Regions from separate parts of the Candidatus Enterococcus palustris genome, predicted to be linked through region 1. Evidence: predicted binding sites of a transcription regulator. Region 1 holds the regulator's gene; each other region holds the start of a gene.

What was found. Region 1 encodes LexA, which represses DNA repair genes until DNA is damaged. Its sites were predicted from a motif close to CNAACANNTGTTNG; they were not measured.
Region 2: the regulator LexA is predicted to act here: its motif matches at 8,244-8,257, upstream of A5821_RS05545 (ATP-dependent DNA helicase).
Region 3: the regulator LexA is predicted to act here: its motif matches at 1,601-1,614, upstream of ruvA (Holliday junction branch migration protein RuvA).

Annotation. Positions count from the first base shown of each region.
Region 1 covers NZ_CP147244.1:732,007-743,122, reverse strand. Annotated here, with positions in the region: gene A5821_RS03390 (cation:proton antiporter) at 1-602, shown strand, start outside; gene A5821_RS03385 (ABC-F family ATP-binding cassette domain-containing protein) at 659-2,545, shown strand; gene A5821_RS03380 (thymidylate synthase) at 2,558-3,505, shown strand; gene A5821_RS03375 (dihydrofolate reductase) at 3,524-4,024, shown strand; gene lexA (transcriptional repressor LexA) at 4,093-4,713, opposite strand; gene A5821_RS03365 (DUF896 family protein) at 5,046-5,288, shown strand; gene tkt (transketolase) at 5,387-7,381, shown strand; gene A5821_RS03355 (LPXTG cell wall anchor domain-containing protein) at 7,445-8,587, opposite strand; gene A5821_RS03350 (glucosaminidase domain-containing protein) at 8,904-9,761, shown strand; gene A5821_RS03345 (4-hydroxy-3-methylbut-2-enyl diphosphate reductase) at 9,818-10,813, opposite strand; gene cysK (cysteine synthase A) at 11,001-11,116, shown strand, end outside.
Region 2 covers NZ_CP147244.1:1,163,632-1,174,747, forward strand. Annotated here, with positions in the region: gene A5821_RS05520 (6-phospho-alpha-glucosidase) at 1-1,101, opposite strand, end outside; gene A5821_RS05525 (alpha-glucoside-specific PTS transporter subunit IIBC) at 1,122-2,735, opposite strand; gene A5821_RS05530 (YitT family protein) at 2,962-3,891, opposite strand; gene A5821_RS05535 (YajQ family cyclic di-GMP-binding protein) at 4,166-4,660, shown strand; gene A5821_RS05540 (asparaginase) at 4,723-5,688, opposite strand; gene A5821_RS05545 (ATP-dependent DNA helicase) at 5,862-8,213, opposite strand; gene argJ (bifunctional glutamate N-acetyltransferase/amino-acid acetyltransferase ArgJ) at 8,358-9,515, opposite strand; gene A5821_RS05555 (Bax inhibitor-1/YccA family protein) at 9,754-10,437, opposite strand; gene A5821_RS05560 (MaoC family dehydratase) at 10,430-10,912, opposite strand; gene murC (UDP-N-acetylmuramate--L-alanine ligase) at 11,037-11,116, opposite strand, start outside.
Region 3 covers NZ_CP147244.1:2,283,849-2,294,964, forward strand. Annotated here, with positions in the region: gene ruvB (Holliday junction branch migration DNA helicase RuvB) at 1-905, opposite strand, end outside; gene ruvA (Holliday junction branch migration protein RuvA) at 918-1,529, opposite strand; gene A5821_RS10770 (peptide ABC transporter substrate-binding protein) at 1,702-3,375, opposite strand; gene msrB (peptide-methionine (R)-S-oxide reductase MsrB) at 3,562-3,999, opposite strand; gene A5821_RS10780 (acyl-CoA thioesterase) at 4,098-4,592, opposite strand; gene A5821_RS10785 (Maf family protein) at 4,621-5,178, opposite strand; gene mutL (DNA mismatch repair endonuclease MutL) at 5,206-7,299, opposite strand; gene mutS (DNA mismatch repair protein MutS) at 7,335-9,902, opposite strand; gene A5821_RS10800 (YlbF family regulator) at 9,905-10,273, opposite strand; gene A5821_RS10805 (YxiG family protein) at 10,587-10,799, opposite strand; gene A5821_RS10810 (hypothetical protein) at 10,923-11,057, shown strand.

The DNA.
Region 1 (11,116 bases):
GCTTCCGCCAAAAAGAAATTGGGATTGAAGGTTATCGACTTTATGAACGCCTGATTTCAAGGATGGAACGTTCTATTGCAAGGCAGCTTTTGTCTATTATTGGTTTTTGGTTGCTCTTTGTTCGTCAAATCATTGCATTTTTTGTTCATCCTAATTTATTGTTTGCCAAAAAAGATGAAGAGAATCGACGAGAATATCAAAAAGAAGAATTAGAAAATGTTCGACAAGTCTTTTTACAAAATACAGAAGTTATTTTAAAAAGTTTAGATAATTTAAAAGGTGTTTATGATGATGAAATCATACAATTCTTTATTGAGGGGCGTTTACAATTTGCTCATAGATTAGAAGATGGAACTTTTATTGATTCATTTATCGTACGATCTCAGTCCAACTATGTTAAGGAACTTTTGATTGGGTATCAAGAAGAACGTAGAATGATCGATGAATATGAGCTTTCTGAAAAAATAACTTCTTTTGAAGCAAATGAATACCGTAAAAATGTTAATTTATTAGAATCATATTCAATCAATGATGTTTCCAGTACCATTCCATTGAGAAAATTGACAAGAGAATTAAAAAAAGAAGCAGACCAAGAAAACTAGCTTCTTTTTTTTACTTTTATTTGTTACAATAGGCAGGATGAAAAGGGCGTGAGCATATGAATGAGTTAAAAGTAAATGAATTGACCAAAACATATGGAGAGAAGACATTATTTGATCATATTTCTTTCCATATTCATGATAAAGACCGGATTGGTTTAATCGGGACAAATGGAACGGGGAAAACGAGCTTATTAAATATTTTGGCAGGTAAGGATAGCGGTGATGGGGATATTGAATCCATTCAACAAGCGAATGATTATCAAATAGGCTACCTTTCTCAAGATCAGGAGTTTGACCCTGATTTAACCGTGGTAGAAGCTGTTTTTCAGGGAGATACACCTATTATTCAAGCGGTAAAAAACTACGAATTGGCGTTACTTGCTTTGGCTGAAGATGGTCTTAGCGAAGTTGCACAAAAACAATATGCACAAGCAGAAGAACGTATGAATAAAGAAGATGCTTGGACTGCTGATACTGATGCCAAAATTATTTTACAAAAATTAGGCATAGAAACGTTACATAAAAAAATTGGTGAGTTATCCGGTGGGCAAAAGAAACGTGTTAGTCTAGCTCAAGTATTGATAGAATCACCAGATCTACTATTACTTGATGAACCGACCAACCACTTAGATTACGAAGCAATCAGTTGGCTTGAAAGCTTTTTAAATGGTTATCGCGGGGCAATTTTAATGGTAACTCATGACCGTTATTTCTTAGATCGAGTAACAAACCGAATTTTTGAATTGTCTTTTGGGAAGTTATATGAATATAAAGGGAATTATGAAGCTTATATTATTGCTAAAGCAGAACGTGAGCGTGTTGGTGTTGAACAAGAAGAAAAAAGAAAACAACTTTACAAACAAGAACTAGAGTGGATGCGTGCTGGCGTAAAAGCACGTGGGACTAAACAACAAGCGAGACAAGACCGCTTCCATGATCTTAAAGAAAACCTTCATCAAGTCAATCAAAAAGGGCAATTGGAAATAGATGTTGCGACACAAAGATTGGGTAAAAAAGTTTTAGAAATCAAAGATGGAAGTTACGGAATCGAACATAAAACACTTTTAAAAGAATTTGACTTACTTGTTCAAGCAAAAGATCGCATTGGTATTACTGGGAAGAATGGTGCTGGAAAATCGACACTATTAAATATTTTAGCTGGGCGTTTACCTTTGGATAGTGGGATGTATTCGATTGGAGAAACAGTTAATCTTGCATACTATACACAGCAAAATGAAGCAATGGATCCGAATCAACGCATGATTTCATATTTACAAGATGCAGCAGAGCAAGTGCAAAGAACAGATGGAACAAGTATTGGGGTCGCCGAACTACTGGAACGATTTCTGTTTCCACGATTTATGCATGGTACAATCATCGGCAAACTTTCTGGTGGTGAAAAACGCCGCTTATACTTGTTAAAACTATTGATTGGTCAACCAAATGTGTTATTATTGGACGAACCGACAAATGATTTAGATATTGATACTTTAACAATATTAGAAGATTATATTCAAACATTTAAAGGGGCTGTGATCGCTGTTTCTCATGACCGTTATTTTCTTGATAAAACAATGGATAAGTTATTAGTTTTTCAAGGAGAAGGTCAAATCACAACCTATTTTGGTTCAATGAGTGAGTATCTTACTACAAATAAAGAGCAATCGAAAAAGTTAGTTAAAACTGAAACAAAACCACTTAAAGAAACTGAAAAAAAAGCAAAGACCAAATTAACCTACATGGAACAAAAAGAGTGGGCATCAATTGAAGATGACATAGCAAAACTTGAAGAACGTTCAGATCAACTTACACAAGAGATGAATCATCAAGGAGATGACTTCACAAAATTACAAGAGCTTCAGTCAAGCTTGTCCATAGTGGAACAAGAACTTGAAGAAAAAATGGAACGTTGGGAATATTTGAGTGAATTTGCAGAAAATTAGGAGGCAGTAACTATGGAAGAAGCATATTTAGCATTAGGCCGTAAGATTTTAGAGGAAGGTCATTTGAAAGAAGATCGCACTGGAACAGGTACAAAAAGTATTTTTGGACATCAAATGCGTTTTGATCTGACAAAAGGATTTCCTTTGTTAACGACTAAGCGAGTGCCGTTTGGTTTAATTAAAAGCGAGCTTTTATGGTTTTTAAATGGTGATACGAACATCCGCTATCTCCTGCAACATAACAATCACATATGGGATGAATGGGCTTTTGAACGTTATATCAAAAGTGATGAATACCAAGGTCCTGATATGACAGACTTTGGTCGTCGTGTTCTTGTTGATGAAGAATTTAAGAAAAGCTATGAAAAAGAACATAAAGAATTCTGTAATAAAATTTTATCGGATGATATTTTTGCTGAGAAACATGGTGAACTAGGCAATATTTATGGAGCTCAGTGGCGCCATTGGGAAACCAAAGACGGTAGTTTCATCGATCAACTAAAAAATGTTATTGAAATGATAAAAAAAACGCCTGATTCAAGACGTCTGATCGTGTCTGCTTGGAATCCAGAAGATGTTCCATCAATGGCTTTGCCGCCGTGTCATACAATGTTTCAATTTTATGTGAATGATGGTAAACTAAGTTGCCAGCTGTATCAACGCAGTGGAGACGTTTTTCTAGGTGTTCCTTTCAACATTGCCAGTTATGCTTTATTAACGCATTTAATTGCTCATGAAACAGGTTTAGAAGTAGGCGATTTCGTGCATACATTAGGAGATGCACATTTATATACCAACCATGTTGATCAAATGAATGAACAACTTACTCGAGAGATTCGATCTTTTCCAACGATAAAATTGAATCAAGAAAAAAAATCTGTTTTTGATTTTGATATGGAAGATATTGTTATAGAAGGATATGATCCGCATCCAGCAATCAAGGCACCGATTGCCGTTTAATTTGAAAGGAGTTTCCTGATGCTAGCAGCCATATGGGCACAAGATGAAAAAGGGACGATCGGTAAAGAAAATCGATTACCTTGGCATTTGCCAAATGATCTGAAATTTTTTAAGCAAATGACTGAAGACAACACGATTGTTATGGGAAGAAAAACTTTTGAGGGAATGGGAAGCCGCCCACTGCCGAATCGTCAGACGATTGTCCTGACAAGAGACAAAGGATACCGTGCAAAAGGGGTCATTGTATTTCATACGATTGATGAAGTTCTAGATTACGCTAAAACTTTTGCTGGGATTACATTTATTGCAGGTGGTTCAGCAGTGTATGAGGACTTTTTACCTTATTGTGATGTGCTGTATCGTACAGTGATTCATCATATATTTGATGGTGATACGAAATTTCCAACTGTTGCTTGGGATGATTGGACATTAATCAATTTAAGTGAAGGATCTAAGGACGAAAAAAATAGTTATGATTATCAGTTCGAGACATATCAGCGTAAAGTAGCAGCTGATTAAAACGTTAATGAGGCTTATTCGGAGGAATAACAAAAAAACATACTATTGCTAGTATGTTTTTTTGTTATTTAAATATGATTGCGGTATAAACCAACAACTTTACCTAAAATACTCACATTACTTAAAATAATTGGATCTAGCGCATCATTTTCAGGTTGTAAACGAATATGATCTATCTCTTTAAAAAATCGTTTGCAAGTAGCTTCATCTTCATCAGTCATAGCAATGACGATGTCACCATTTGATGCAGAGCTTTGTTTACGGACAATTACTTGATCACCATCCAAAATCCCTGCGTTGATCATACTTTCACCTCTGATAGTCAGCATAAACAGAGCATTTTCTTCTGCTTTTAAATCAGGAGGAAGAGGGAAGAAATCAGAAGCTTCTTCTACAGCTAAGATAGGTTCCCCAGCGGTAACAACTCCGAGCATCGGGATAACTGTTGGTTTAACACCAATTTTATCCAGGCCGTCCGCTGTTAATTCAATTGCTCTTGGTTTAGTGGGATCACGTAAAATCAACCCTTTTTTTTCTAAACGGGCTAAGTGTCCATGAACAGTAGATGTTGAAGAAAGATCAACCGCCTTACCAATTTCTCTAACGGTCGGGGGATAGCCTTTCAGTTCGACTTGTTCGTATATATATTTTAAAACCTCAACTTGCCTTGTGTCTGTACGTTTCACCAAAACCCGCACCTTCTTTCAATTTATAATTTTAGTGTACCATAGTTTTATATAGGAATCAAACAGGCGTTCGTATTTTTTTGAAATAAGTACTGTTAGGGCAATTTTTGTATAGAATAGGCAGTTTTGTTTCTTTTTTATCTAAGAATATAGTTGTATTTTTTGTGTGCATCTTATAAGATAGACATGGAATGTAAACTTGTCTAGCTATATGGGGTAGCAATAAGCTCGATTTTTTATAATAATAGAATATGACTGCGAAAAAGTATTACAGAACTATTTTTATCTGAGCGCTGAGCGAGCCTATCTAGTTTTTAAAATAAGGAGGTATGACTATGTTATCGTCTGAAAAAATGAACCGAATCAATGAACTTGCTAAAAAGGCAAAAGAAGGTGAATTGACTGAGAAAGAAAAAGCAGAACAAAAAGTACTTCGTCAAGAATATTTAGCTGCTTTTCGCGGTGGTATGCGTCATCATATCGAGGGAATGAAAGTGGTTGATCCTAAAGGAAATGATGTAACGCCAGAAAAATTGAAAGAGATCCAGAAAGCTAAAGGATTGCACAACAGGAAATAATTTTAGTTTTTTTTACTAAAAGTAATTGCTTTCATAAACGAAATACGATAAAATATAGTTAATAAAGGTAAAAAAAACCTAAATAGGAGATGATTTTTTTGTTCGACAACACTGATCAGTTAGGCGTCAATACAATTCGCACACTAAGTATCGAAGCAGTACAAAAAGCAAATTCAGGACATCCTGGATTACCAATGGGTGCTGCACCTATGGCCTATGCGCTTTGGACAAAGCATTTAAAAGTAAATCCAAAAACATCAAGAAATTGGGTAGATAGAGACCGCTTCATTCTATCTGCTGGTCATGGTTCTGCAATGTTGTATAGTCTGCTTCATTTAGCAGGATACGGTGTATCGATGGATGATCTGAAAAGTTTCCGTCAATGGGATAGCAAAACACCCGGACATCCTGAAGTTCATCATACAGATGGTGTTGAAGCAACGACTGGTCCTTTAGGACAAGGCATTGCAATGGCTGTTGGTATGGCAATGGCTGAAGCGCATACTGCTGCGACTTATAATCGTGATAGCTTTCCAGTAATCGATCACTATACTTATGCACTATGTGGTGACGGTGATCTGATGGAAGGTGTTTCGCAAGAAGCTAGTTCAATGGCCGGACATATGAAGCTAGGTAAGCTGATCGTGTTATATGATTCAAATGATATCTCATTAGATGGACCAACATCAAAAGCATTTACAGAAAATGTTGGGGCTCGCTACGAAGCATATGGTTGGCAACATATCTTAGTGAAAGATGGTAATGATTTAGAAGAAATTTCAAAAGCAATCGAAGCAGCAAAAGCTGAATCCGATAAACCAACATTGATAGAGGTCAAAACAGTTATCGGTTATGGCGCTCCAAAAGAAGGAACATCTTCTGTTCATGGCGCACCAATCGGAGCAGAAGGAATTACTGCTGCTAAAGCCGTTTATGGTTGGGAATATCCTGATTTTACAGTTCCAGAAGAAGTTGCTGCTCGTTTTAAAGAAACAATGGTAGACGAAGGCGGAAAAGCCGAAGACAAGTGGAATGAAATGTTTGCCAATTACACAAGAGAGCATCCTGAATTGGCTAAACAATTCAAACAAGCCTTCTCTGATGAGCTTCCTGAAAATTGGGATAGTGAACTACCAACTTATGAAGTAGGTTCAAGCGCAGCTAGTCGAGTAACGAGCAAAGAAACAATTCAAGCAATTTCTAAGGCTGTACCAGGTTTCTGGGGCGGTTCTGCTGATTTATCTGCTTCAAATAATACAATGGTCGCAGCTGAAAAAGATTTTGAGCCGGGACAATATGAAGGCCGCAATATTTGGTTTGGTGTCCGTGAATTTGCAATGGCGGCAGCAATGAATGGCATTCAATTACATGGAGGAAGCCGTGTTTATGGCGGAACATTCTTTGTTTTCACAGACTACTTACGTCCTGCGGTCCGCTTAGCAGCAATCCAAAATACGCCTGTAACCTATGTGTTAACACATGATTCTGTCGCTGTAGGTGAAGATGGACCAACGCACGAGCCTGTTGAACAATTAGCAAGTATTCGTTGTATGCCAGGTGTCCAAGTGATTCGTCCAGCCGATGGTAACGAAACAGTTGCAGCATGGAAGATTGCTATGACAACAAAAAATGCTCCAACAGTGTTAGTTCTAAGTCGTCAAAACTTACCTGTTATTGAAGGAACAAAAGAACATGCAGGAGAACTTGTCCAAAAAGGCGCTTATGTAATTTCGAAGCAAAAAGGCGAAAAACCAGAAGGTATCTTAATTGCAACTGGTTCAGAAGTTAATTTAGCGATTGAAACCCAAAAAGCTTTAGCAGAACAAGGAAAAGATGTTTCGGTTGTTTCAATGCCTAGTTTTGATTTGTTTGAAAAACAATCGGCGGAATACAAAGAGTCAGTTTTACCTAAAGCTGTGACCAAACGAGTAGCAATTGAAGCTGCTTCACCATTTGGCTGGGAACGGTATGTTGGAACTGAAGGCACAACTGTAACGATTGATCACTTTGGTGCTTCTGCCCCTGGAGATCTAGTCTTGAAAGAATTTGGTTTTACCGTGGATAATGTAGTTTCAAAATATAATAGTCTATAAAAATAAAAAACAGAAATTCACGAGTTGTGAATTTCTGTTTTTTTATTTTTTAAATTAAGAATTTTATATTATCTTTTTATAGATAAAAGGTATTGATAAGATGGTAAGAAAACCTAGAATGACCAATTTGAAATTTTTATTTTCTCCTGTTTTAGGAAGATTTTTTGTTGTTTTACCAATTGGTTTGGTATTTATCGTAGTATCAGAAGAAGCTGTTTTTTCTGGAATAGTAAATGAGACGGTTTCACTGTAATCATCCCCAAGATAGGCAGTGATAGTTAGCACAGTGCCTGGAGCAAGGGGGGCTTCTTTATATGAAAAATAGCCGTTTTCATCACTCATTACACGCGCTTGTCCCATAGTAGTTGGCATCGTAAGTCCAACAGCTGCATGAGGAGCAGTTTTTCCACTGAGGGTTCCTGTGTCATGATCATAAGATAAATCACTGATTGTTAAGGTGGCAGCTTTCGTCGGGATTGTATAACTGATCTCTTCACCAGAAGCCCCGTTTAAATAAGCAATAAACATGACTTCCTGACCAGAAGAAAATTGACCTACAAACGAAAAGTTCCCATTCTTATCTGTTGTTGTTAAGCCATCTACTTTTGGACTTTTATTAGCAGAAAGAGTAGCATAAATTTCAGCACCAGGAGCAGTTTTACCTGAAACAGTTTTAGTTGCAAAATCATAAGATAAATTTGAAATTGTTAACGAAGGATCATTCGGAATAATAAAAGTAGTCGGTTCACTAAGTACGTCATTTAGTTGTGCGGTAAGGCTTATTTTTCTTCCTGTATCAAAAAGGTGATTAATGGAAAAATGTCCATTATTGTCAGCTTCCGCTGTCGCACTTGGTTCCGCAATTCCGTTTGAATCATAAACAATTGTAGCGTAAACTGTAGCTCTTGGAGCGGTTTTACCTGAAATAGTTTTAGATACAAAATCATAGGATAAACTTGAAATAGTCAAACTAGAATCGGCTGAATTTCTATTTTCGCGTGAACTCTCAGTCGAATTTTCAGTTTTTTTCGTTTTAGACTCTGCAGAAGAAGTTGATTGCTCTTCAGATACTGCTTCAGATGTTACAGGAATATTACTGGAATTTTCTTCAGAACTTGTAATTGTTTCTCCCAAACTGATAGTAGGTAACACTGTTAAACCGACTAATAATGTGCTTATACCCAACCATATTGCCATTTTTTTCATTTTATTCACTCCACTTAAAGTTTTTTGTAATCATTACGTAATAATTGTAACGTAAAAGAAAAGTATTGCAATCGTTTTATAGACATTTAAAAAAACTTAATAATTGCGGGACAAAGGTATTTATCTAAAAAAAACGTCCGAATAATAGACACTAAGTAAACTGTATAAAACAAATATAGGTTTGGTTAATAAAACAAAAATTTCAACTGGGTTACGCCTGTTTTAAAACTTCAAATTTCAAGAGTTAATAATTGTTTATAAGAAAGACCCCGAGTAGAATGATGGTACGATGTTCTAATTGAGGAGGAACAAATGAATGGACGAGATTAAAACAAGAAGTAGTAGACACCAGCAAAAAGAGCATAAAAATAGACGTATGCGTCTGACCTCTATGGTAGGGACTTCATTAGTATTTCTTCCAATTGCAGGTAATTTATTACCACTAGGAGTTCAAGCAACTGAAGTTGAAACGCAAAGCGAAGTTTCTCAACAAGCATTTATTGATTCTATTGGATATTCAGCTTCTTCCGTAGCTGATGCCAATGACTTATATGCCTCTGTTATGATTGCACAAGCATTGTTAGAAAGCAGTTACGGTACGTCAGGCCTAGCCGCTGCACCTAATTACAATTTATTTGGTGTGAAGGGCAGTTATGGTGGTCAAACAGTTTATATGCCTACATTAGAGTATTTAAATGGCGAATGGGTGACAGTGACGGAACCTTTTAGAAGTTATCCATCATATACTGAATCATTTCAGGATCATGCGAATGTCCTAAGAACAACCATAGCCTCCAGCGGTAATTACCATTATTCAGGCGTGTGGAAAAGTAATACGTCTAGTTATATGGATGCTACAGCAGCACTAGCTGGACGTTATGCAACGGATCCTAATTATGCAAGCAAATTGAATTGGTTAATTTCTGCTTATGGTTTAACAGCTTATGACAGTGGAAGCACTGGATCATTTGTGACAAATGATAATTCAACGACGGACCAATCAACGATTGGTCAAAGTAGCACAACTACCACTGCTCAATCTTACACTGTAGCCTCTGGAGATACTCTATGGGGGATTGCTGAAAAGTTCGGCATTTCTGTGGATCAACTTATGGCATCAAACGGCATAACTGCTGAATTAATTACTGTTGGGCAAGTATTACAAGTCGTATAAAATAAAGCTAGCAACATTTTGTCATCTCAATGACTTTTTGTTGTTAGCTTTATTTTTTATCGTTTACCTGATCGCAATTCTTCTAAACGCCGTTGACGATTTTTCGTAAGATCTTTTATTCTTGGTCTAGGTAAAATGTCTTCAGGCACTGTTCTTGAATTCCTTATGTGAGTGTTGGAATCATCAATATCAAAATGAGTTAAATAATCAATAACTTCACGAACAATTTGAGTGGGAGTAGAAGCGCCTGCCGTTACAGCGATTTGCTCAACATCAGCCAACCAGTTAGGGTCTATTTGTGAAACATCAGAGATTCTGTGCGCTGGAACTCCAGCTTGTTCAATAGAAACTTGCGCTAATCGATTACTGTTATTACTTTTCGGATCACCAACAACAATTGTTAAATCACAACCTTGAGCTTGTTCAACGACCGCTTCTTGACGAACCTGGGTCGCTTTACAAATATCTTTGTGAATCACCACATGAGGGTATTTCTCCTGAATGGAATCCATCAAGTCACTAACATCCCATTGACTCATAGTTGTTTGATTGGTCACAAAGATTTTATCAGCATCCAGCTGTAAATTCGCAATATCAGATAAATTAGCAACTAAATGAACATGTTCGGGTGAAACACCAATCGCGCCTTCAGGTTCCGGGTGATTTTTTTTTCCAATATAAATAATTTCATAACCTTCTGCAACTTTTTCAGCGATTAATTCGTGTGTAATCATCACATCAGGACACGTTGCATCAATAACAGTCAAACCTTTTTTGATAGCTAACTCTTTTACTTTTGGTGAAGTGCCATGCGCTGTGAAAATAACTGTTCCCTGATCGACTTGGGATAGAATCTCTTCACGGTTATTACCATCTAATGTATGGATTCCGATGCTTTCAAAGGCGTCTGTTACGTGTTTATTGTGAACGATCATACCTAAAATATAGATTGGACGTGGTAAGCTTTCATCAAGAGACGCGTTTCTAGCAATAACCATTGCATCAACAACTCCGTAACAATAGCCACGGGGACTAATATTTTTAATTTTCATAAGGGAATATACTCCTATTTACGATTTTTAAGTCTTCTCTACTATACACTATTTTTGTTAAATTTGTTTAAAGAGTATAGTCCAAGTAGGGAATAGTAGCAAAATGATAGCCAGATAAGATCATATGAGCTATTATAAATACAAGAAAGTTTTTACGTATTCGAATAACAAAATGGAGGAATGGATCATGACTCAAATTTTTAATTCTGTTACCGAATTAATAGGGAAGACTCCTATTGTAAAGTTAGGACACATTGTCCCTGATGGAGCCGCTGATATTTTTGTGAAACTGGAATTTTTTAA
Region 2 (11,116 bases), 430 kb from region 1:
ACTGCCAACAATACAAGGAACTTCCACCATTGCCGTTTCATCAAAATTGACTATAGCTCCTTGATTTTCAACGATCAACAACATTCTTTCGTGCGTATTATAGGCGATAGCTCTGGCTAGATCTACAATATAAGATGCATGCTCATCCACTTCTAAGGTTGTTCCTTCAGCTGTCCCAGCTTGGGTAATGCGATTGCATTCACCAAAAACATGTTTTTCACGGCCAGCCATCACTTCATTAGCCCTTGTATATTCTGGATTGGCATGTGCTACTTCGTCTTGGGGATAGAAATAATACTTTAAATACGTATTTGGCAATGTAGTCGGGTCAACGGCATAGACTTCTTTAGCCTTAGCAAAAGTATGCATCCAACTGGCATCGGTATGTTGAGATTCTTCTACTTCTTCTTTCAATGAATAGCCATACTCTTTTACATGTTCTTTGATTTTCGGCATTAGATCATTGCCCTTTTTATCTCGAATATCAGTCCACCAACCAAAGTGATTCAACCCATAATAGCGAACAACCATCTCTTTTCTTGAAGTTAAACCGATTGATTTCGCCATTCTTTCTTCAATCCCAACTGGCATGTCACAAATGTTGATGATTTTACTTTCAGGTCGTAACTTTCGAGTTGCTTCAGCTACAATTGCAGCTGGATTAGAATAGTTTAGCATCCAAGCTTCTGGTGAGTATTTTTCCATATAATCGATCAATTCCAACACGCCGCCAATCGAGCGCATCCCATAAGCTATTCCGCCAGGTCCACAAGTTTCTTGACCGATAACACCATATTTTAAAGGGATTTTCTCATCTTTTTCTCGCATTGCATAAAGCCCGACACGAATATGAGCCATCACAAAGTCAACATCTGTAAAAGCTGTTTTTGGATCTGTTGTTGCGAGGAATTCAATTTCTGGCGCTTGTTCTTTAATAATGATTTCACAGGCATCCGCAATTTGTTTTTGCCTCTGCGGATTATTATCATAAAATTTGATTTGTCTAATTGGTAATTTTTCTAGGTTATCTAATAACATCAAAACGATTCCCGGGGTAAACGTACTTCCTCCCCCTGCAATTACGATTGAAAATTTCTTCATTTCTTCCAGCTCCTTGTCTTCTATTCGTTTGGTTGTGTTTCATTTCCTAACGCTAATAAGTTTTCAAATTGCTCCCTCACCTGAGGAACATCTAAACCGACGATCACTTGAAATGCTGTACCGCTTCTAACTACACCATGAGCTCCGCCTTCTTTAAAGACACTATCAGGTAAAACTATGCCTTCATCCTTCACAGTGATCCTCAAGCGAGTGGCGCAATTATTCACCTTTTCAATGTTATCACTACCGCCAAAAGCTTCTAGATAAATAGCAGCTTGTTCTGTATACTGATTCGCACCAGCAATAGCAACATCACCCAAAGTTCCTGCTTTTTTCGCTTCTTTGTACTCTTTTTTACTATATAATTTAACTTCTTGCTCTTCTTCTCTTCCAGGCGTAGCAAAATTAAATTTCAAAATCAATGCCCGAAAAACGATAAAATAAATCAAGGTAAATGATAGACCTATCAGCAATTGGGTAAAAATCATCCCTTTATGATTAGCAAACAACGGAATCCAGTTCTTCGCTAATAAATCGATAAACCCGCCTCCCATATCTCCAACTACGCCGAAGAAAAACATCGTTGCAGCCATTGTTGCAGCTAACACAGCATGTAAAACAAATAACGGGGGTGCTACAAACAGGAAGGTAAATTCTAATGGTTCCGTTATACCAGCCAACACAGCTGTTAAGGTCACAGGGATCAAAATCGCTAATACTTTTTTCCGCTTATCAGGTTTCGCTGTGAAGTAAAAGGCTGCTGCAATTCCTGGTGAGGCAAAGATTTTCGAATTACCATGTAACGCAAAACCGCCTTGTGGGAATAATTGTTTGATTGGTGTTGTGGTTTGCGCATATTCATTCAAGTGAGCCATCCAGTATTTGGTAATACCATTTTCAACAACAGCTGGACCAAAGACAAACGGCGTATAAATGAAATGATGTAGTCCTGTAGGAATCAAAATTCTTTCTAAAAAAGTATACAACCAAACGCCAAAAGTTCCCGCACTTGCTAAGAAAGTCTGCATCGATCCGATTCCCATTTGAATTTTCGGCCAAATGAGACAAATTAGAAAAGCAATCGGCAACATTGCGAAAAATCCTAAAATCGCAATCAATGAAGAACCTTGAAAAATCCCTAAGAAATCCGGCAATTTGGTATCAAAGTAACGATTATGCAACCAAACTACGATTGCCGAAATAAAAATCGCTCCAATAATTCCAGTATCTAAGGTTTTGATACCAGCAATCATTTTCATACCGCTCTCCCCGCCAACTTCTTGGGCAAAATCAACACCAAAGAATGAACCAAAATAGGCCAACATGCTGCTAATAAAATAATTACACGTCAGATAAATAACAAATGCTTCCATTGCTGCTCGAGCATTGGCTTTTTTAGCCAAACCAATCGGTAAACCGATAACAAATAATAATTCCATTTGATTGAATACCGTCCAAGCCCCACTTTCTAAAACAGACCAAATCCCATACCAAACGGTTCCTTCATTTGCAATACTTCCGACGATCATCGGATTTTTGAAAATGATCGCCAGCGCTACCATAATACCCGAAAAAGAAAATAATAATACCGGAGTAAACATTGCTCCTCCAAACCGCTGCACTTTTTCCATCACTAGTGAAACACCCTCCTTCTGTGTATTTGTTTTACACGTTATTTATACCACCCTGAGAATGCGCTTTCAATCCTTATCAAACCTTTTGGGAAGCTAGTTAGTAACAAGAGAAAAAGTGTCAACCAGTGGGAAAATTACCAAAAAAAAACAAAAATGATCACACAACAAAAAAAGTTTCATAAAACGTCTGACAAATACTAGACATCTTATGAAACTTGATATACGTTTACTTTCTCTTATGCTTTTTCAATTCAGGAAAACTTCCTGTACTTTTAAAAATCCGTTGTTCATCTTCATTGGCAAATCGGCCCAATACAGAGTGTGTAGGGATAATATTCATAAAGGCATTCTCATCTACGGCATAAACGATTTGCTCCAAATCATACAATTCATAGCGTGTGATCACCATCATGATCATTCGTCCTTCAACACCAGAATAACCTCCCATTGACGGAAGCAACGTCATTCCTCGAATCATCTGTTTTGAAATTGCTTGTGTCACAATTTCTGGTTGAACTGTTACGATCATCGCCGTTATCTTTTGATGGCTTGTATGAATCGTATCAACCACTTGGGTCATACAGTAAATTGAAATAATCGTATATAGGGCACTTTCCCAATCAAACACAAATCCTGCGATTGCCACAATGATACCATTTAACATAAACATATAATTGCCAACCGTTTTACCAGTTGTTTTCGATAACACCAATGAAATAACATCCATTCCACCAGTAGTAAATCCCATTTTAAGTGACAATCCCGCACCGATTCCAATCAATACACCACCAGCGATTGCATTCATCAAAGGATTGGTTGTAATGACATCGATCGGAATCAAAATCGTCGTTAAGGAAACCCAAGCTACATTTAAAAAGCTGTAAATCGTTGATTCTTTCCCAAGCTTCATAAAGCCTAAAACAAAAATCGGAATATTTAGTAACAAAATAAAAAGACCCGTATCTATCGTGATCCCTAGATGTGTATGCAATAACGTTGCGATAATTTGCGCAACTCCATTCATTCCAGCAGAAAAAACTTTTGCAGGAATCAAAAAAAAGTTCAAGCTGATTGCTACTAAAATTCCGGTAACAAAAATCACAGCAAACTTTTTCAATGTCTCACTTTTTTTATATGAAATAACCCACTTACTCATCCAAAACCTCCCAATCTTCTGAAAAGCTATAGCTATTCTTTCCAGACTTATGCTTTAATTTCTAACATAAGATCCCACGCATTAGAATAACAGGTTGCTCAATAAAAGAAAAGAAAAAAAGATGAAAATGAGGATTATTTTATTCTTGCGAACGTCTCCTTTAGTCCGCCTATAGCTCTTGACTTACCTCTCTTGTCAAAAATGCTTTTTATACTTGTTTCTTCCCCATTTAATGGTACTATAAAAGTAAGAAATAATGAGAGGAGATACGCAAATGGCGGCAAAAGAAGCAAGTTTTGATGTAACATCAGAAATGAATATGGAAGAAGTCAAAAACTCGATCCAAATCGCAATGAAAGAAATCAAAAATCGTTTTGACTTTAAAGGATCGATCGCAGATATAAAGTTAGAAAACAATAAATTAGTTGTGGTCGCAGAAGATGATTATAAAATCGAGCAAGTAAAAGACGTCTTGTTCAGTAAGTTAGTCAAACGCGCAGTACCTATCAAAAATATTCACTTTTCAACAAGTGAAAAAGCTCTTGGAGGAGCCTCACGTCAATACGGTGATTTGATTAGCGGAATCGACAAAGACAATGCTAAAAAGATCAATGTTGCAATCAAAAATTCTGGTATTAAAGTCAAATCACAGATTCAAGAAGATCAAATCAGAGTCACTGGCAAAAGTCGAGATGACTTGCAAAAAGTAATTGCTTTGCTTAGAAATTTAGACTTACCTGTAGAGTTGCAATTTACAAATTTCCGTTAATACAAAAGCATAATGAGCCGAAAGAAACTTTTTTCCTAGCTTATTATGCTTTTTATTTTCGTTTATTCACTCAAAAAATCAGACAATGACTGAGCGTTTTTTCCACTATTCAGACCAACGATCAATCGAATTCGCGCTTTTGGTCCATTTAGTCCTCTAGAAAAAATGATTCCCATTTTCTTTAAGTTAACGCCACCACCCTCGTAATCATAAATATCTTCGGCGATTCCATTGGAGCAGCGGGAAACTAAAACAATCGGAATTTTTCTAGCTAAAAGCCTCTTTAGCGCAGGCAATGTTTCAGGTGGAAGATTACCTGCACCTAAAGCCTCTATCACAATACCATCTGTTTGATCATTATCTACTAGATCAAACAAACTTCCATCCATGCCAGCATAAGCTTTGATCACGTAGACTTCTCCACTGACATTTTGAATATCACAAACTTCTTGCGGGCGCACTTCACTAGCGAAAAAAGTACGCTCCTTAGAAACCATACCGATAGGACCAAATGTCGGTGTGCGAAATGTCGCAACATTTGTCGTATGAGTTTTTGTCACATAGCGCGCTGTGTGAATTTCATCATTCATCACAACAAGCACACCTCTCCCATATGATTCATCTGAACTGGCTGTCCAAACTGCACTGATGAAATTGTATAAGCCATCTGTCCCAATTTCATTACTTGAACGCATAGCTCCAGTTAATACAACAGGAATTTTATGTTCCAATGTAATATCTAAAAAATAAGCCGTTTCTTCTAATGTATCCGTTCCATGAGTGATCACCACACCATCGATTTTTTCAGTATATGCTTTTTGGATGCGTTGTTTCAGCTCTAACATTCTTTCTAAAGTCATATGAGGAGACGGAATATTAAAAATCGGCTCTACAACTAAATTGACTTTTCCTGCTAACAATTCTTCTTGGTTAAGTAATGGATTCGTATGATTCGTCGTCACATTACCATCTGCTTCTCTTGACATCGATATTGTGCCGCCTGTATGTAATACTAAGATTGTTTTCATTTTTAGTCTCCCTGTCATTCATTTATTTAGATAACTCTTCGCTCAAAAAAGAGCCGATAATTGCTGCTTCGGCTTTTTATAGTTTCTCAAATTAATTGTCCACTTGTTATTATAGTAACCCTTGTTTTAGTATAACAGCAAGTGACATTTTTTCCTATCATCAGTTGTTTAAGTCATTGCCAGAAATCGTGCATCAGCTGTTTTGTCCGCTCATGAGAAAAAGATGTTTGGACCTGATTCCAATGAGGCGGAAAGAGACGTTGAACAGGCAGTGTTGAAAACCGCTGATCCAAAAGTAATACGACTCCTTTATCATCAGTATCTCTGATAACTCGACCTGCCGCTTGCAAAACTTTATTCATCCCAGGTATCTGGTACGCAAATTGAAAGCCTTGATTTTTTTCCTGATCATAATATCCTTTGATCAGCTCTTGTTCATGATTGATTTGCGGCAGCCCCACTCCCACGATTGCCGTACCGATCAAGCGGCTTCCTTTTAAATCGATCCCTTCTGAAAAAATTCCTCCTAAAACACAAAAACCAACTAAAGTTTCTGTTGGGTCCAACTCAAAATCAGCTAAATATGCTTCCCGTTCTGCTTCATTCATCATACTTGCCTGAATTTTGGTTTTGACCTGAGGATTTTTTTCTTTGAATAGTTCATAAATGCTATCCATATAGGAATACGATGGAAAGAACACGAAGTAATTTCCCGTTTTTTGCTGGATCATATTCGTCAGACTATCTACAATCTTAACATGATTATCCGCGCGTTCTTTGTATGTAGTCTGAATGTACTTTTCGATTACTAATAACTGATTTTCTTTTGGAAAAGGACTTGGGATTCGATAACGCAAACTGTCTTCCCCACCACCTAAAATCTCTTGATAGTAATCTAGCGGTGTTAGACTTGCCGAAAATAAAATGCTGGCTTTCCCTTTATCTAGTTTTTGTTGTAATAAATAGTTTGGATCTATACAAAATTGTTTCACGATGATGTCATGATTTTGACAATTTACATACGTACAATAATGATCATCATATCCTTCGCTGATTTTAGTATAATTCAACAATTCAAAATAAACAGATAAGACTTGATTCAGCTCAATATGATCTTGATTTTCCGGAAGCCACTCTTTGATTTTTTCAACTAATGAATAGGCCACTTTAACTAGAGAATCAATTGGTCCATGTTGATGTAGAAATTCTTTTCCTTCTTCCTCACAGATCTGTTTGATTTTATCAAATTCTTTTTCGATTTTGCTAAGTGCCCGAACCAGTTTGGTTTGTTTTTTATCAAGTGTTTGTTTCAATGCGGATAGCTTATTTTTAGATAGCTCCGCTGAATACATTTCCCGTGAACGATTGACTAAGTTATGCACTTCATCTACCAAAAAAATATTCTCTTTGACTTCAGTCTGGTCCTCAAAAAAACGTCTTAAATAAACAACTGGATCAAATAAATAATTGTAATCACAGATCACTAAATCGCACCACAGACTAACATCTAACGATAATTCAAATGGACATAACGTATGCTTTCGTGCGTAAAATTCAATAACTTCACGGGTAAATTGATGTTCATTATTTAATAAATCCCAGAGCCCTTCATTTAAACGATCATAATAACCATTCGCAAAAGGACAAGCTTCTGGCGTACAATTGCGCTCACTCAAAAAACAAATCTTATCTTTAGCTGTTAGCGTCACACTTTTTAATTTCATATCCTTTTGTTTCATTGCTTCTACTGCATCTTCTGCCACTTGGCGCGTGATCGTTTTAGCAGTTAAATAAAAAACTCTTTCCGCTTGTTCCTCACCGATTGCCTTTAAAGTTGGAAATAAGGTTGAAATGGTCTTACCTGTTCCAGTCGGTGCTTCAACAAAAAGCTTTTGATCACTTAAAATTGTTTTATAAACTGCTACTGCTAATTCTCTTTGTCCTGCTCGGTAGTCTCCATAAGGAAAAGATAAATCCTGTAAAGACTGATTCCGAATTTTACGCCAATTTGCCTTAAAGATCAACCATTGTTCGTATTTTTTGGTCAAAGCATCAAAGAATTCTTCTAGTTCTTCTTTGCTAAATTCTTTTTCTTGGCGAGTAATATCGTCCGTTGTTGTTTGATAATAGGTCAACTGTAATGTAATTGACTCCAAGTCCTCTTGCTGACAATAAATATGTCCATAACACATCACTTGATACCAATACATGTCTATTTGTTCTTCTAACAAATCAGAAAATGCTGGTTCCGATGTTTTGATCTCGTCAATCACTGTCCGTTTTTTATCATCAATAAAAATACCGTCCGCTCGACCTTCAATTATGTATGCTTGATGATTCAATTCTATGTTAATGGCTAATTTAACTTCTTTTTGATAATTTTCACCAGCTTTCTTTTGAAGCTTCCGGTGAATCTTAGCACCTTCTAATGCGGTGTGTTCACTTGTATGCCGAGCATCGATACTGCCTCTGCGTAAAATAAACTCCACTAATCTGCGGACTGCGATTCTTTGCGTATTCTGCATGTTCAACTCCACCTATCCTGCTTTTATTATAGAACATACATTCGTAAAAGAAAAGAGGAGAGAACAATATACAACTACTTTGTCCTCTCCTTATAAAAACTCCTTGTTTTATTTAGTTAAAAGATCAACAATTCACAACATAAATCAAGTGGAATAATCACTATTTATTTTGACATATTCATAGCTTAAATCACAGCCAATTACTTCAAAATTTTCTACTCCTTGATGTAAATCTACCGTTAAATAGATATCTTCATTTTGTTCGATGTACTCTGTGATTTGATCGATATTTTGTGTTTTTTCTTTGTTATTTGAAAAAATCGGGTATGTTCCATAAAAAATTTCAACTTTATTCTGGTCAAACATCAAGCCGTCGGTTTTACCAAGGGCCATTGCAATTCGACCCCAGTTAGGATCGTTACCAAATAATGCAGTTTTCACTAAAGGAGAGTTGATGATTGATTTCCCAGCATTTTTTGCCTGCTCCTTGGTTTCAGCATTTTTCACTGTGACAAACATTGTCTTCGTAGCACCCTCAGCGTCTTTTACCACATCTAAAGCTAATTCCTTACAAATTTGATCCAACGCCTTTTGTAATTCGCTCGGTTTGATTTCATGATGACCACTGGCTAAAAGTGCTACAGTGTCACTAGTGCTTGTATCTGTATCGATGCTGATCGTGTTGAAAGATTGGTCAACAGCTACTTTCAAAATAGAATGAATCTCTTCTTTCTCAATTTTTGCATCTGTTACAATATAGGCCAACATCGTTGCCATATTAGGTTCAATCATTCCTGAGCCTTTGACAATGCCTAAAATAGTTGCAGCACCAATTTTTAAGCTACGAACTTTGATTCGTTGATCTGTGGTCAAAATAGCATGGGCGAAATCTTCATAGTCTTCTTTGAGGTCGATCGATTCTGTTTCTAAAAAGTCCTCAATAACATCGATTGGTAATTGAGGTCCAATCATCCCTGTAGAGGAAGGCAGAATATTCTCTTTTTTAATCATTAGCTTATCTGATAAGCAGTCTAAAATTTTGTATTCATTTTCTCTCCCTATTTTCCCAGTTGCAACATTGGCGATACCACTCGTCACTACAACTGCTTGTAATTCAGCATTTTTCACATGGTCTTTCCCGATAGGTATACATTCGCCACAAAATGTATTCTTTGTAAAAACTGCTGCAGCGTGACAAACATCATCAGCCACGATCAACCCAAAATCTTTTCTTTTTTTCTTGATTCCAACATGCGTTCCATAAAACCTAAATCCCTTTGGTATGTTTTCAAAATTCCCCATCAATAACACCTTCCCGTACATGATCAACTTGTATTCAATATAGAACTTTGTTTCTCAATTTTATAAAAGTATAAAGCAAAGAGCGGTAATAGTCAATGGATTTTATATCAAAAAATACCAATATAAAGGTTTTTTATGCAAAATAAACACTCATTCTCGCATAAAATTGTATTTCCAGATCATTTTTATACAAAAAAAGCATCCAGATAAATCTGGATGCTTCGTAGTTATCACTTTATTAATTATTTTTACCAAATATACGCAAGAATGCTATGAATAAATTGATGAAGTCAAGATATAATTGTAACGCCATGAATACAGCGATACCCGTTCCTGGTTGTCCACCAGTTTGCGTATATAGAGTACGAATTTTTTGGTTATCGTATGCTGTGATTCCAGCAAAGATAATGACCATCAAAATTGAAATCAAATAGTCAACTGGTCCACTCTTTAAAACAAAAGCATTTAGGAAAATGGCGATGATCAAACCGATCAAAGCGCTATATGCTGCGTGTCCCATTGCTGAAAGATCTCGTTTAGTAAAAATACCGATCAACGACATACCGCCAAATGTAGCAGCTGCACTAACAAAGGCCGTTACAATCGTGCCTTCTGTATACATCGCTAAAGTAACTGCTAATGTAATACCATTTAACACAGAGTAAAGGATGAAACCACTGATTGCTAAAGTTGGATTCTTCATAGCTTTAACACCTAAAAAGATAACTAAAACCAACTCAGCGATCCAAATACCATAAAAAGCAAAGGGATATTTGGCTAAAAACATCACGATTTCCATAAAAAATACATTTAAAACTAAATAAGATACTACCGCACTGATCCCGATTCCCATCGCTAAAAATGCGTAAATTTTTGAATAGAATTTGTTCAAGCCAACATTGGCTACTGCTCCATTATTCATCTATATTTCCTTCTTTCTCCTCTAAATCCGCTAATGTCACTTGAGGTGGCTGAACCATTACGACCGCATCAAGTACTCGATCTTCTTCTTCATTGACCGCTTCAATCGAAATCGTCACAACATCTTTCATCTTATCTACCTTGATCACTTCAAATTGAAATGTCAGTGTCTCATAATGAAAAACTGGTTCTACGAAGTTCACTGAAAAATTGACCACATGAGAGCCAGGGCCAGGTAAATGTTTTGAAATTGCGCTGGTAATGATTCCCATCAACATAATCGATGGAACGATTGGTTTGCCATATTCTGTTTTTTGGGCATAATCATGTTGGATATATAAGGGATTGGCATCGTTGGTTAAGCCCAAATAAAGAAGCAAGTCTTTATCTTCGATCGATTCGGTTAAAGACAGCGAATCGCCTTCCTCAATATCTTCGATGGTTTTGCCTAATTTTCTCGGTTTTCCGATATTCAAATTAGTACACCTCCACTAATGATAAGATAATTGTACCAAAATGACGACAAAAGGCAAGTTAAAAAGAAGAGGCTTCAACAAATCGTAAAATACGTTTGCTGAAACTTCTTCTTCAAGTTTATTTTTATAGAACACTTCTAGTTGTGTTGCTTAATAGCGTTTCATAAGCCTGTTCAAATTTTTGAACATCTCCAGCTCCCATGA
Region 3 (11,116 bases), 1.6 Mb from region 1:
TCATACATATCTTCAACAGTCTCAGTTTCTTCACTAATATTCACAGATAAGGTGCTTAAACCAACTGGACCTCCACCGTATAATTCGATCATTGTTTTCAATAATTTTTGATCGACATAATCCAGTCCTTGATGATCGACTTGCAGTAAGGTCAATGCCTGGTCTGCAATACTGCGATCGATCGTGCCATTTGACTGAACTTGAGCAAAGTCACGGACACGTTTTAATAAACGATTGGCGATACGAGGAGTACCACGAGAGCGACGGGCAATTTCAAAAGCACCTTCTTCTACGATTTCTGTCTGGAAAATATCCGCAGAGCGCAATACGATTTCTTTTAAGTCTTGTGTTTCATAATATTCCATATGAGAAATGATCCCGAAGCGATCTCGTAGTGGCGCCGATAGCATCCCTGCTCTAGTTGTGGCACCGATCAAGGTAAATGGCGGCAACGGAAAATGAACGGGATGAGCCGTTGTCCCTTGTCCCACCATGATATCTACATAAAAATCTTCCATTGCGGAATACAGCATTTCCTCCACTACACGAGGTAAACGATGGATTTCATCAATAAACAAAACATCTCCTGGTTCCAATTCATTTAAAATCGCAACAAGATCACCAGCTCGTTCAATTGCAGGTCCGCTAGTCGTTCGAATATTAACATGCATTTCATTGGCAATCACCATAGCCATGGTTGTCTTACCAAGTCCTGGCGGTCCGTATAAAAGTGTATGATCTAGCGCTTCTTCTCGATTACGAGCTGCTTCTATATAAATTGTAAGCTCTTGTTTGACTTTATCTTGACCGATATACTGTTCGAGAAATTGGGGGCGCAGTGACTTTTCCAGTGATTCTTCCCCTTCGCTTGTTTGAGCGGAAAGCAGTCTTTCATCTTCTGTCATAGCGATTCCTCCTTAGCGTTTCATCATGAATTTCAGTGCATTACGCAAGTATTCATCCGTTGGTTGGCTACCTAATTCTTCTAATTTCGGCGTAATTCGTTTGATTTCTTTTTCACTGTAGCCTAGCGCACTCAAAGCTTCTAACGCTTCTGTTAGTGATTGATTTACTGATTGGGCAGTTGGTGTTTTAGCCATTGCTTCAACAGCTGCTTCTGATGTTTCCAGTTCTCCAAGTTTACCTTTTAGGTCTAGAATCATTTGCTGTGCTGTTTTTTTACCTACGCCAGGGAATTTTGTTAGATAAGCAGCATCTTCACTCTCAATTGCATTGATCAAACCACCGTGATCATCTGATGCCATGATCGCAAGCCCACTTTTTGGTCCGATTCCTGACACACTGATTAGTTTTAAAAAGAGTTGTTTTTCATCTAAATCACCAAACCCATATAATAGATGGGCATCCTCACGAATGACTTGGTGGATATAAATTTTAATTTGCTGATCGGTTTTGCCAGAATAACGATAGGGATTGCCTACAGAAACCTGATAACCGATGCCATTTGTTTCTACTACAATATAATAAGGGCTGATAAATGTAACCTTACCAATGATATACTCGTACATAATTTCACCTTTCTCGATTCCATTAAAGTTAGCGGATAGATTCTTTTGCGCCAACGTTCTTATGCTTGATACGCACATACGTTTCTATTTTAGCACAGATTTGGGAAAATCAGTAGCTTGATAAAAAGAAAGCCAATACGAATTATGAATCCATTCGTACTGGCTTATTTTCTTATTCAGAAATATACGTCCATTTATAGTCATATCGTGCGCCCGCTCCATGAGCCACTACGCCTTTGACTTTTTTACTACGCATGTGTGCTTCTGCTTTTTGATACACAGGTGCAACACCCATATCATCCATCAGTAGTTTTTCAGCATCTACCATATCTGTCCAGCGTTTTTCTGGATCAGAAGCATTTTTGCTACCTGACGCATTGACCAATGCATCATATTTTTCGTTTGAGTAGCGCCCTCTATTATATGATCCACCCGTTAGGAATAAATCAGTGAAACTACTTGGGTCTGCATAGTCAGCTCCCCAGCCACCCATCAGTACTTCAAAGTCACCATTTTTACCACGGTCTAGACGAACAGTAAACGGTACGTTTGTAACTGTTACATCCACGCCATCTAATGTTTCTTTGACTGCGCCTTGGATATATTCTAAGATTTTTTTCGTAGAATCTGTATCATCTCCTACAATGTCGAATTTGAATGTACTGATCCCTAATTCTTTTTTGGCTGCTTCCCAATATTTTTTGGCCTTTTCTTTGTCATATTTCAATAAGTCTTTATTCTCATCTGCAAAGTCCTTGTTGTCTTTTGGTGAATAAGACATGCCTTCTGGAACAAGTCCTGTGGAAGCTACTGATCCGTCTCCTAAGATACGTTCAACAACCGCGTCACGATCAATAGAATAAGAAATAGCTTTTCTTAAATTGGCATTGTGATAGGGTGATTTCTCATCTCGTTGGTTGAACTCAAGATAAGAAGTACGCGCATCTTTTTCGATCACAAGTTCTGGATCATCTGCCATTTGTTTCGCTAACTCTCCGCTCAAGATCACATCATCAGCTTGTCCGTCTTGGAAAAGGTTCAATGATGTTGGTGCTTCTTTAACTACTTTTACCTCTATCTTATCTAATTGAACAGTATCTTTGTCCCAGTATTGATCGTTCTTTGTGTAAGACCATTCAGTATCTGTTCCTGCACCATCGAAATCAGTCAATGTAAATGGACCATTGTAGACAGAGGACTCACTGTTTGAAGCGTAGTCTTTGCCTTTTTCATCGACTATTTTTTTATTTTGCGGGAAAAATGATGGAAACGCTAGTAAGTAATCAAAGTATGGTGTTTCTTGCTCTAATGTTACTTCTAGTTCATAATCACCGATTGCTTTGATTCCTAATTCATCAAGACCTTTTTTCCCAGCAGAAACGTCCGCTCCATTTTTTACTAATTCAAACATATAAGCATATTCAGCAGCTGTTTTAGGATCGGCTGTTCGTTGCCATCCATAGACATAATCCGCAGCAACTACAGGATCACCATTAGACCACTTGGCATCTTCTCTTAATTTGAAAGTATACGTCAAACCATCTTCACTTTTCTTCGCCATTTCTGCGGCTCCTGCTGCATGTGGCTTACTTTTTTCGTCTAAACGGTATAATCCTTCATAAATATTATTAAATGCTGAAAAACTGATGGTATTTGTTCCTAATGATAGATCCGCCGTAGGTATTTCTTGTTGTACGACTAGTTTAAAAAGCTGTTCCCCCCTTGCTTTTTTACCTTCATTACTACTATCTGTAGAACCAGTCTTACCGCCACCACCACAGGCTGCTAAAACTAATGTCGAGAGCATCATAACACTTATTAATTTCGTCTTCTTCGTCTTTTTCATTCTATTCTCCTCAATAATCAATAATTTTCTTTTCAAATTTTAATTTTCTGAATATTCTTATATTACTAAAAATACAGACAAATAGCAACTATTTTATGTAATAAAAACGTAACCAGTTTTTCCCCTTTAAAATAGTAAAAAAAAGCTTATCTGAGTAGATGTTGCTACTCAGATAAGCAAAAATTTCTATTCAAACAAAGACTTATATTCTTCATAACCTTCTTTTTCTAATTCTTGTACTGGAACAAACCGCAACGCTGCTGCATTGATGCAATAACGTAAGCCGCCCTGCTCTTGTGGTCCATCTGTAAAAACATGACCTAAGTGTGAATCCGCTTCTTTACTACGAACCTCCACACGACGCATACCTAAAGAAAAATCTGAATTTTCTTTAACACCTTGTTTTTCAATGGGTTTAGTAAATGCTGGCCAGCCACAGCCTGCATCATATTTATCTTTCGAGCTAAAAAGTGGTTCGCCACTCACCACATCAACATAAATTCCCTCTTGATAAAAATCGTCATATTTACCAGTAAAAGGTCGTTCAGTCGCATTTTCCTGTGTTACGGCATATTCAATATCGGATAGCTTTTCCTTCAACTCTTCTTTTGATGGTTTTTCCATGACAAATCACACCCTTACATTTTAGTTACTCTTATCATAGCATCATTGATAAAAAAACACTCAGCTTCTGTTTAGAAAGTGAGTGTTTACGTCTATTATTAGTTCCACGGAATATCTAAATCGACATTTTTAGCAAGATCGATACTTTCTTGTCGTTTGGCTTGTCTGAATTGTTTTCGCGCTTCATAGCCCTGACAAATAAATCGTTCTTCTTTTGTCTCAGGCTCGATCGTTTCTGGTAAAGTAGCTCCTTTAGGCACTACAAACGTCATAAAACAGGTACCAGCCAAATAACGCTCTCCTGAAAATAAATCTTCACCGATGACTTTTGCAAAAATCTCCATTGAACGTGTACCAACGCCTGATACATAAGCGTCGATACAAACAGAATGGTCTGCTTTTAAAGGTGCCAAAAAATCTAAATGATCGACAGAAGCTGTGACAATTGCCGCTCTAGATACTCGGACAGCCGAAAGTCCAGCTGTTTCATCTAGCCAAGCCATTAATTGACCGCCAAATAAAGTTTTATGAAAATTCAAGTGAGGATATGTGATCATATGTGTTTGGATTGCTCTAGTTTGAGAACATTTCATGGATGTATTTCCTTCTTTCATCGTACGATTACTCGTCAAAAGCTGGCAGCATTCTATAGAGTGTCGCAATTGGCAGCCCCATGATCGAATAGTAATCGCCTTGAATACTTTTTACTAGTAAAGCCCCTTGTTCCTGAATTCCATAGGCTCCAGCTTTATCTTGGTATTCTTTTGTATCTAAATAACGATTGATTTCGTCATCTGTCAAATCATAAAATTCGACTGTTGCTGGAACCGTCGCTGAAGATTCTTGATCGTCTTTCATCAAGACCACACTGGTATATACTTTATGCGTTCTACCACTTAATTGTCTTAACATACGAAAAGCATCGTCTCTGGAAGTTGGTTTACCCAATATTTCATTATCGATCGTCACGATGGTATCGGAACCGATCACTAAATCATTGGGGTATTGCTTGGCGATATGCATCGCTTTTTGTGCTGCCATCGTTAATACATAATCCATTGGAGTAAAATAGTCTTTGACTTCTTCGTTGATGTCTGCTGGCACCACTTCAAAATCAGAAATAATTCGACTCAGCAACTCACATCTGCGAGGAGATTGCGAGGCAAGAATAACTGCCATTAGGATAAAACCTTCTTCCCATAATTTTTAATGTGGATCTTGTATACGCTTAAACATTTTTTCCATATCTGAATTGGTAAAATGAATCAAAACAGGTCGGCCGTGCGGGCAATTAAAAGGATTTTCACAGGTCTCAAGATCCTTCAATAAAACCCGAGCTTGTTGTTCATTTAAATAATGATTGGCTTTGATCGAGCGTTTACAACTCATCATGATCGCTGTTGCTTCACGGAATTTTTTCACACTGACTGAACCTGTGGTCAAAAACATATCGATCATTTCTCGAATGATCGTCTCTTCTTCACCAGCAGGATACCACGTTGGATGCGCCCGAACAATAAAACTATTTTGACCGAAGTCTTCTAAATGAATTCCGACTTCTGCCAGAGTTTCTTTTTGTTCTTTGATTTTCAATGCATCACTATTTGGATAATCGATCACGATCGGTACTAATAATTCTTGTAAATCATTCGTCACTTCGCCGATTTTTTCTCTAAAATACTCATACTTGACTCGTTCTTGAGCAGCATGTTGATCGATGATGTATAAGCCATCTTTACTTTGAGCAAATAGATACGTGCCATGCATTTGACCAAAATACTCTAATTCAGGAAAACGTTCTTTGGGTCTTTCATCTGCTAGTTTGTTCAACATTTTATTTAAGTCATTTTGAGCGCCTTGTGCTGAAAAATCAACTTCTGGATGATGGCTTAATTCTTCTTGATACACTTGCTCATCAATCGTTGGTTTCTCTTCCACTTGAGGGATTTCTTCTGCTTTTAATGGTTCTGCAGGTTCGTCCAAATGACTGTTTGCTGAATGAGTCTCTTCCTCAACATCCGTTGGTGAGCTGAAAGCGTAGGCCATCAACGCTTCTTTTTCAAGCTCTTCTTTGGTTTGAGGTTTCGTTTCTTTTACCCAATTACTAGTAGGCTTTTGCGCTTGAAATGTTGGCGATGTTTCTTTGACAAAGAAATTGCCGCTAGTTGGATCATAGCCTAAACTGCCTGGTTTTCGAATTGGTTGGCTCGTTTCCGCCTGCTCTGTTAATGGAATCTCCATTTGTTCCACTTTCGGTTGCTGTTCAACTTTCTTTTTAAACTGAAGATTGTCTGCAGCATTTGGGATAAGTTGTTGATGACTCAACACTTCACGAATGGCTTCACTGATCAAGAGCATCAATTCTTTTTCTTTACTCAAACGGACTTCTTGTTTTGTGGGATGCACATTGACATCCACTAGCAATGGGTCCATTTCAATTTCTAATACAGCCAGCGGAAAGCGTCCGACCATTAATTTTGAGCCGTAGCCGTCAACGATTGCTTTATTCAGCGCGAAATTCTTGATATAACGGCCATTTATGATCGTTGATAAATAGTTTCGACTTGCTCTAGTCACTTCGGGTAATGAGACATAGCCTGTCAATTTAAAGTCTAAATCTTCTGCTTCGATTTTCAGCATTTTTTTTGCAGTGCCAATCCCATAAATTCCGGCAATCGTTTGTTTCAAATCACCATTGCCAGCTGTATTCATCATTTTATTCCCATCATGAACTAAACGAAAAGCAATTTTAGGATGGCTTAATGCCAAGCGATTGACGATATCCCCTACATTGGCAAGTTCAGTTTGGATCGTTTTGACATATTTTAAACGAGCTGGTGTATTAAAAAATAAATTTGAAACGGTGATTTTTGTTCCTTTTCTTAAAGCAGCCGGACGGTGTTCTTCGACCTTGCCGCCTTTCATTTGAACATAACTGCCTTCCTCTTCTTCGGAAACAGCTGTTTCTACGATGATTTCTGAAACAGAGGCGATACTGGGCAGGGCTTCTCCACGAAACCCTAAACTACGAATGCGGAATAAATCGTCTCTTGTATGGATTTTACTTGTGGCATGACGCTTAAATGCACTTATAATGTCTTCTTTTGTGATGCCTTCACCATTATCGATGACTTGGATCGTTTTAAGTCCTGCTTCTTCAATAAAAATATCGATTTGTGTACTTCCAGCATCGATCGCATTTTCTACAAGTTCTTTGACAACTGATGCAGGACGTTCTACTACTTCACCAGCAGCGATCTGATTGGCAAGTTGTTCTGATAATTCTTGTATTTTTCCCATCTATACGATCCTTTCATTGCTCAGTTTTTTTGGATTTAGATTCTTTTTTGCAGTTCATGCAATTTATTTAAAGCATCCATTGGTGTCATTTCTAATAAATTGATTTTTTTCAAGGTATCGATCACACCTAATTCATCTGTGGATACTTCTTTGAATAGAGATAATTGTTCAGTATCTTCTTTAATCTCGTCTTTGTATTCAACTGTTTTAAGTGGTTGCTCGTCTGATTCTAAAGCAGTAAGAATCGTAGCCGCACGTTCTAATAACGCACTAGGTAAGCCAGCAATTTTCGCTACATGAATCCCGTAACTTTTGTCAGCAGGTCCATCCATCATTTTATGCAAGAAGACAACTTCGCCATTTTTTTCCACTGCCCCGACATGAACATTTTTCAAGCCAGCCAAGCTTTCGTCTAAGACCGTTAATTCATGATAATGGGTAGAGAATAATGTTTTGGCTTTGACTTCTCGATGGATATACTCAATGATTGCTTGTGCTAATGCCATGCCATCATAGGTTGCTGTTCCTCGACCAAGCTCATCGAATAAAATCAAACTGTTTGGTGTGGCATGACGTAAGGCTTGATTGGCTTCCATCATTTCTACCATAAACGTACTTTGACCCGCAATCAAATCATCCGATGCCCCAATTCTAGTGAAAATTTGGTCAAAAATTGGTAGATCGGCAGATTCAGCGGGCACGAAACAACCGATTTGAGCCATCACGACCGTTAGTGCTAATTGACGCATGTAGGTACTTTTACCGGACATATTCGGTCCTGTGATTAATAGAATGATGTTCTCTTTGCTCATATGAACACTGTTTGGAATATATTCTTGATGCCCTAAGACTTTTTCTACAACAGGGTGACGACCTTCAACAATATGCAGTTCTTTGCTATTACTTTTTAAGGTTGGCCGAACGTATTGGTATCTTTCACTAACCGTTGCAAAAGCTTGTAAAACATCCACTGCGCTGATTGTTTTCGCTAGTTTTTGCAGACGTTCGATATTGGCTTTGACTTGTTCTCGGACTTCTAGGAATAATTGATATTCTAGATCCACTGATTTTTCTTCTGCTTCTAAGATCAACGTTTCCATTTCTTTTAGTTCAGGGGTGATAAAACGTTCCGCATTTGCTAGCGTTTGTTTACGTTCGTACTTGCCTTCTTCTAGGTTGGCTAAATTTGATTTTGTGACTTCGATATAGTAACCGAATACTCGATTAAAGCCTACTTTTAGCGTTTTGATTCCTGTTTCTTGACGTTCTTTTGCTTCTAACTCTGCTAACCATTGTTTTCCGTGGCGCATAGCATCGCGGTATTCATCTAGTTTTTCATTGTAATTATCTTTGATGATATTTCCTTCTGTGATCGCAAGCGGCGCTTCTTCGTTGATGGCTGTATTGATTAGTTCCACGATATCTTCAGCTGGGTTTAAATCTAATAGCAGATCATTCCACTCACCTTGATTGATTCCAACGATCAGTTCACGAACCAATGGGACTTGCTCTAACGATGTTTTCAGTTGGATCAAATCGCGCCCATTCACATTCCCAAAGGCAACACGACCTGCTAGCCGTTCTAAATCGTAGACTTTTGTTAAAGTCGATTGTAAATCCACACGTTCAAAATAGGCATTTAATAACGATTGCACCATTTCTTGACGCATTTGGATTTGTTTTTCTTGGATCAAGGGACGATCGAGCCATTGTTTTAGTAAACGGCCGCCCATTGCGGTTTTTGTTTCATCTAGCAGCCATAATAACGTCCCTTTTTTCAAACCTGTTCGGATCGATTGGCTCAATTCTAAGTTGAATTTAGAATAATGATCCATTTTCAAGAAGTGATCTGGCTGATATTCTACAGCTTTTTGAATATGAGATAATCCGCGTTTTTGAGTCACCGTTAAATATGTCAGTAACTTGCCTGTGACTTCCACTTCCAGGGGGTGTGTCAGTTCACTCGTCAAGAAACTAAATTCAGCATTTTCTTCTGCTTGATCTTGTTCAGAAAATATAATATTCAAACGATCTTTCAATGTTTGTTTTAGAGTTTCCGACAAGGGACTTCCTAATACGACTTCTTTGGTTTGTAAAGCTGATGCTTCATTGATGACACCATCTTCATCGCTCAAAACAGCCGTCTTTAATTCTCCCGTACTTAAATCAACATACGCTAAACCAAACGTACCATTTTCCTCAACGATCGCGGTTAGGTAGTTGTTGTCTTTTGCATCTAAGCCTTTGCTGGTCATAACGGTTCCAGGTGTGATCAACTGAACAACTTCTCGTTTGACCATTCCTTTTGTTGTTTTAGGATCTTCTACTTGTTCACAAATCGCTACTTTATAGCCTTTTTCAATCAATGTATCGATATAGCCTTGTGCTGCATGATGAGGAATTCCACACATTGGAATCGGATCATCAGCATTACGATTGCGGCTAGTTAAGGTTAGTTCCAATACCTGTGACGCATTGATCGCATCTTCATAAAACATTTCATAAAAGTCACCTAATCGGTAAAATAGAAACGCATCTTGGTATTGGTCTTTGATTGCTAAGTATTGTTCCATCATGGGTGTGTTTTTCGTTTTTTGAGGCATTGTTACCCTTCCTTCTCTAGTTCTTCGTTGATTCTATATTGGATCATGTCTGTGACGTGTTGTAAGAGGTCGTTTGCTTCCATCAGTTGCTCTCGATATGCTACAACTAAAGGATGCTCATCAAATTCTTTCGTTAGTTCGTCCGCTCGTTTAATTGCCGCTTTTTCTGCTTCTGGTTTATCATAATGTGCAAATTGAACCGCATCTTTTTGTGCTGCTTTGATTTGCTCAACCAGTTCAGTTAGCTTCTCATTATGTTGAACTTTTTCTTCTAGTTCTTTGTAACGCTTGATCAATTCATCCTCGCCAAGTAAGGTCAATAACTTTGTTAATTCTTCGTTGATTCTTTTATCTTCAATGGACGGCTCCATGATTTCACACCTTTATTCTGGGTAAGATTTTGTTGTAAAACAAGTCTACTTATTTTAACATAATTCCAGCAGAATCAACAGTTTGTGGAAAAGAAAACAGAATCTATTTATTGTGGTTTATTTTATGGCAAATAGTTGAAATTGGAGATAGTGGATGGAAAAACAGCGTGACCTTTTAGTTAGGTTACGCTGTTTTGAATGATTTTCTTGATAAATCATAGGCTTTAAATGAAGACACGGTATTCGTGAACTTCTAGCACTAATGTCGTTTAAATATTTTCTGCACAATAAATATGGCTTACTAGGCTCACAATTATAATGTGTATATCTCATCATTTATTTTAAATTTTTCTGCTTCTAAAACTACTGATTTACTCCAAATTTCTATGATAACTTTTCCAGAACAATCATATTGTTTCAACCAAGTCTCTTCTTTACGATCTAATGAAATTCTGATTTTACCATCCGATAAGGTAATATTTGTCAATCCTAAATAGTCATCAGTAGCAGCATAAATGAGATCCAAAAACGATCACAATTGAAGGAGGAAAAAGCCATAAAAAGAATGTTAACCGAATTAGAAGCAGATTTTAGTAGACTAAAAGATAAAAAGGGGTCATACAAAAGAAATTTAGCTCTAGTAGAGCTAATGAACGAACTAGAAAAAGGTTATGGAACAATGATCACTTACGAAACTGACGAGCAGCTGCAAGCAGAACTAATAAAGAACCCTGAAATGAGACTGTACAGGGGAATTTCTTTTTCAAGAACAAATGAAGATTAGTTCTCAAAAATGGAAGAAAATTCTCCGGCAGCAGTCGTGGATCTTCCAAGTTATTTTTT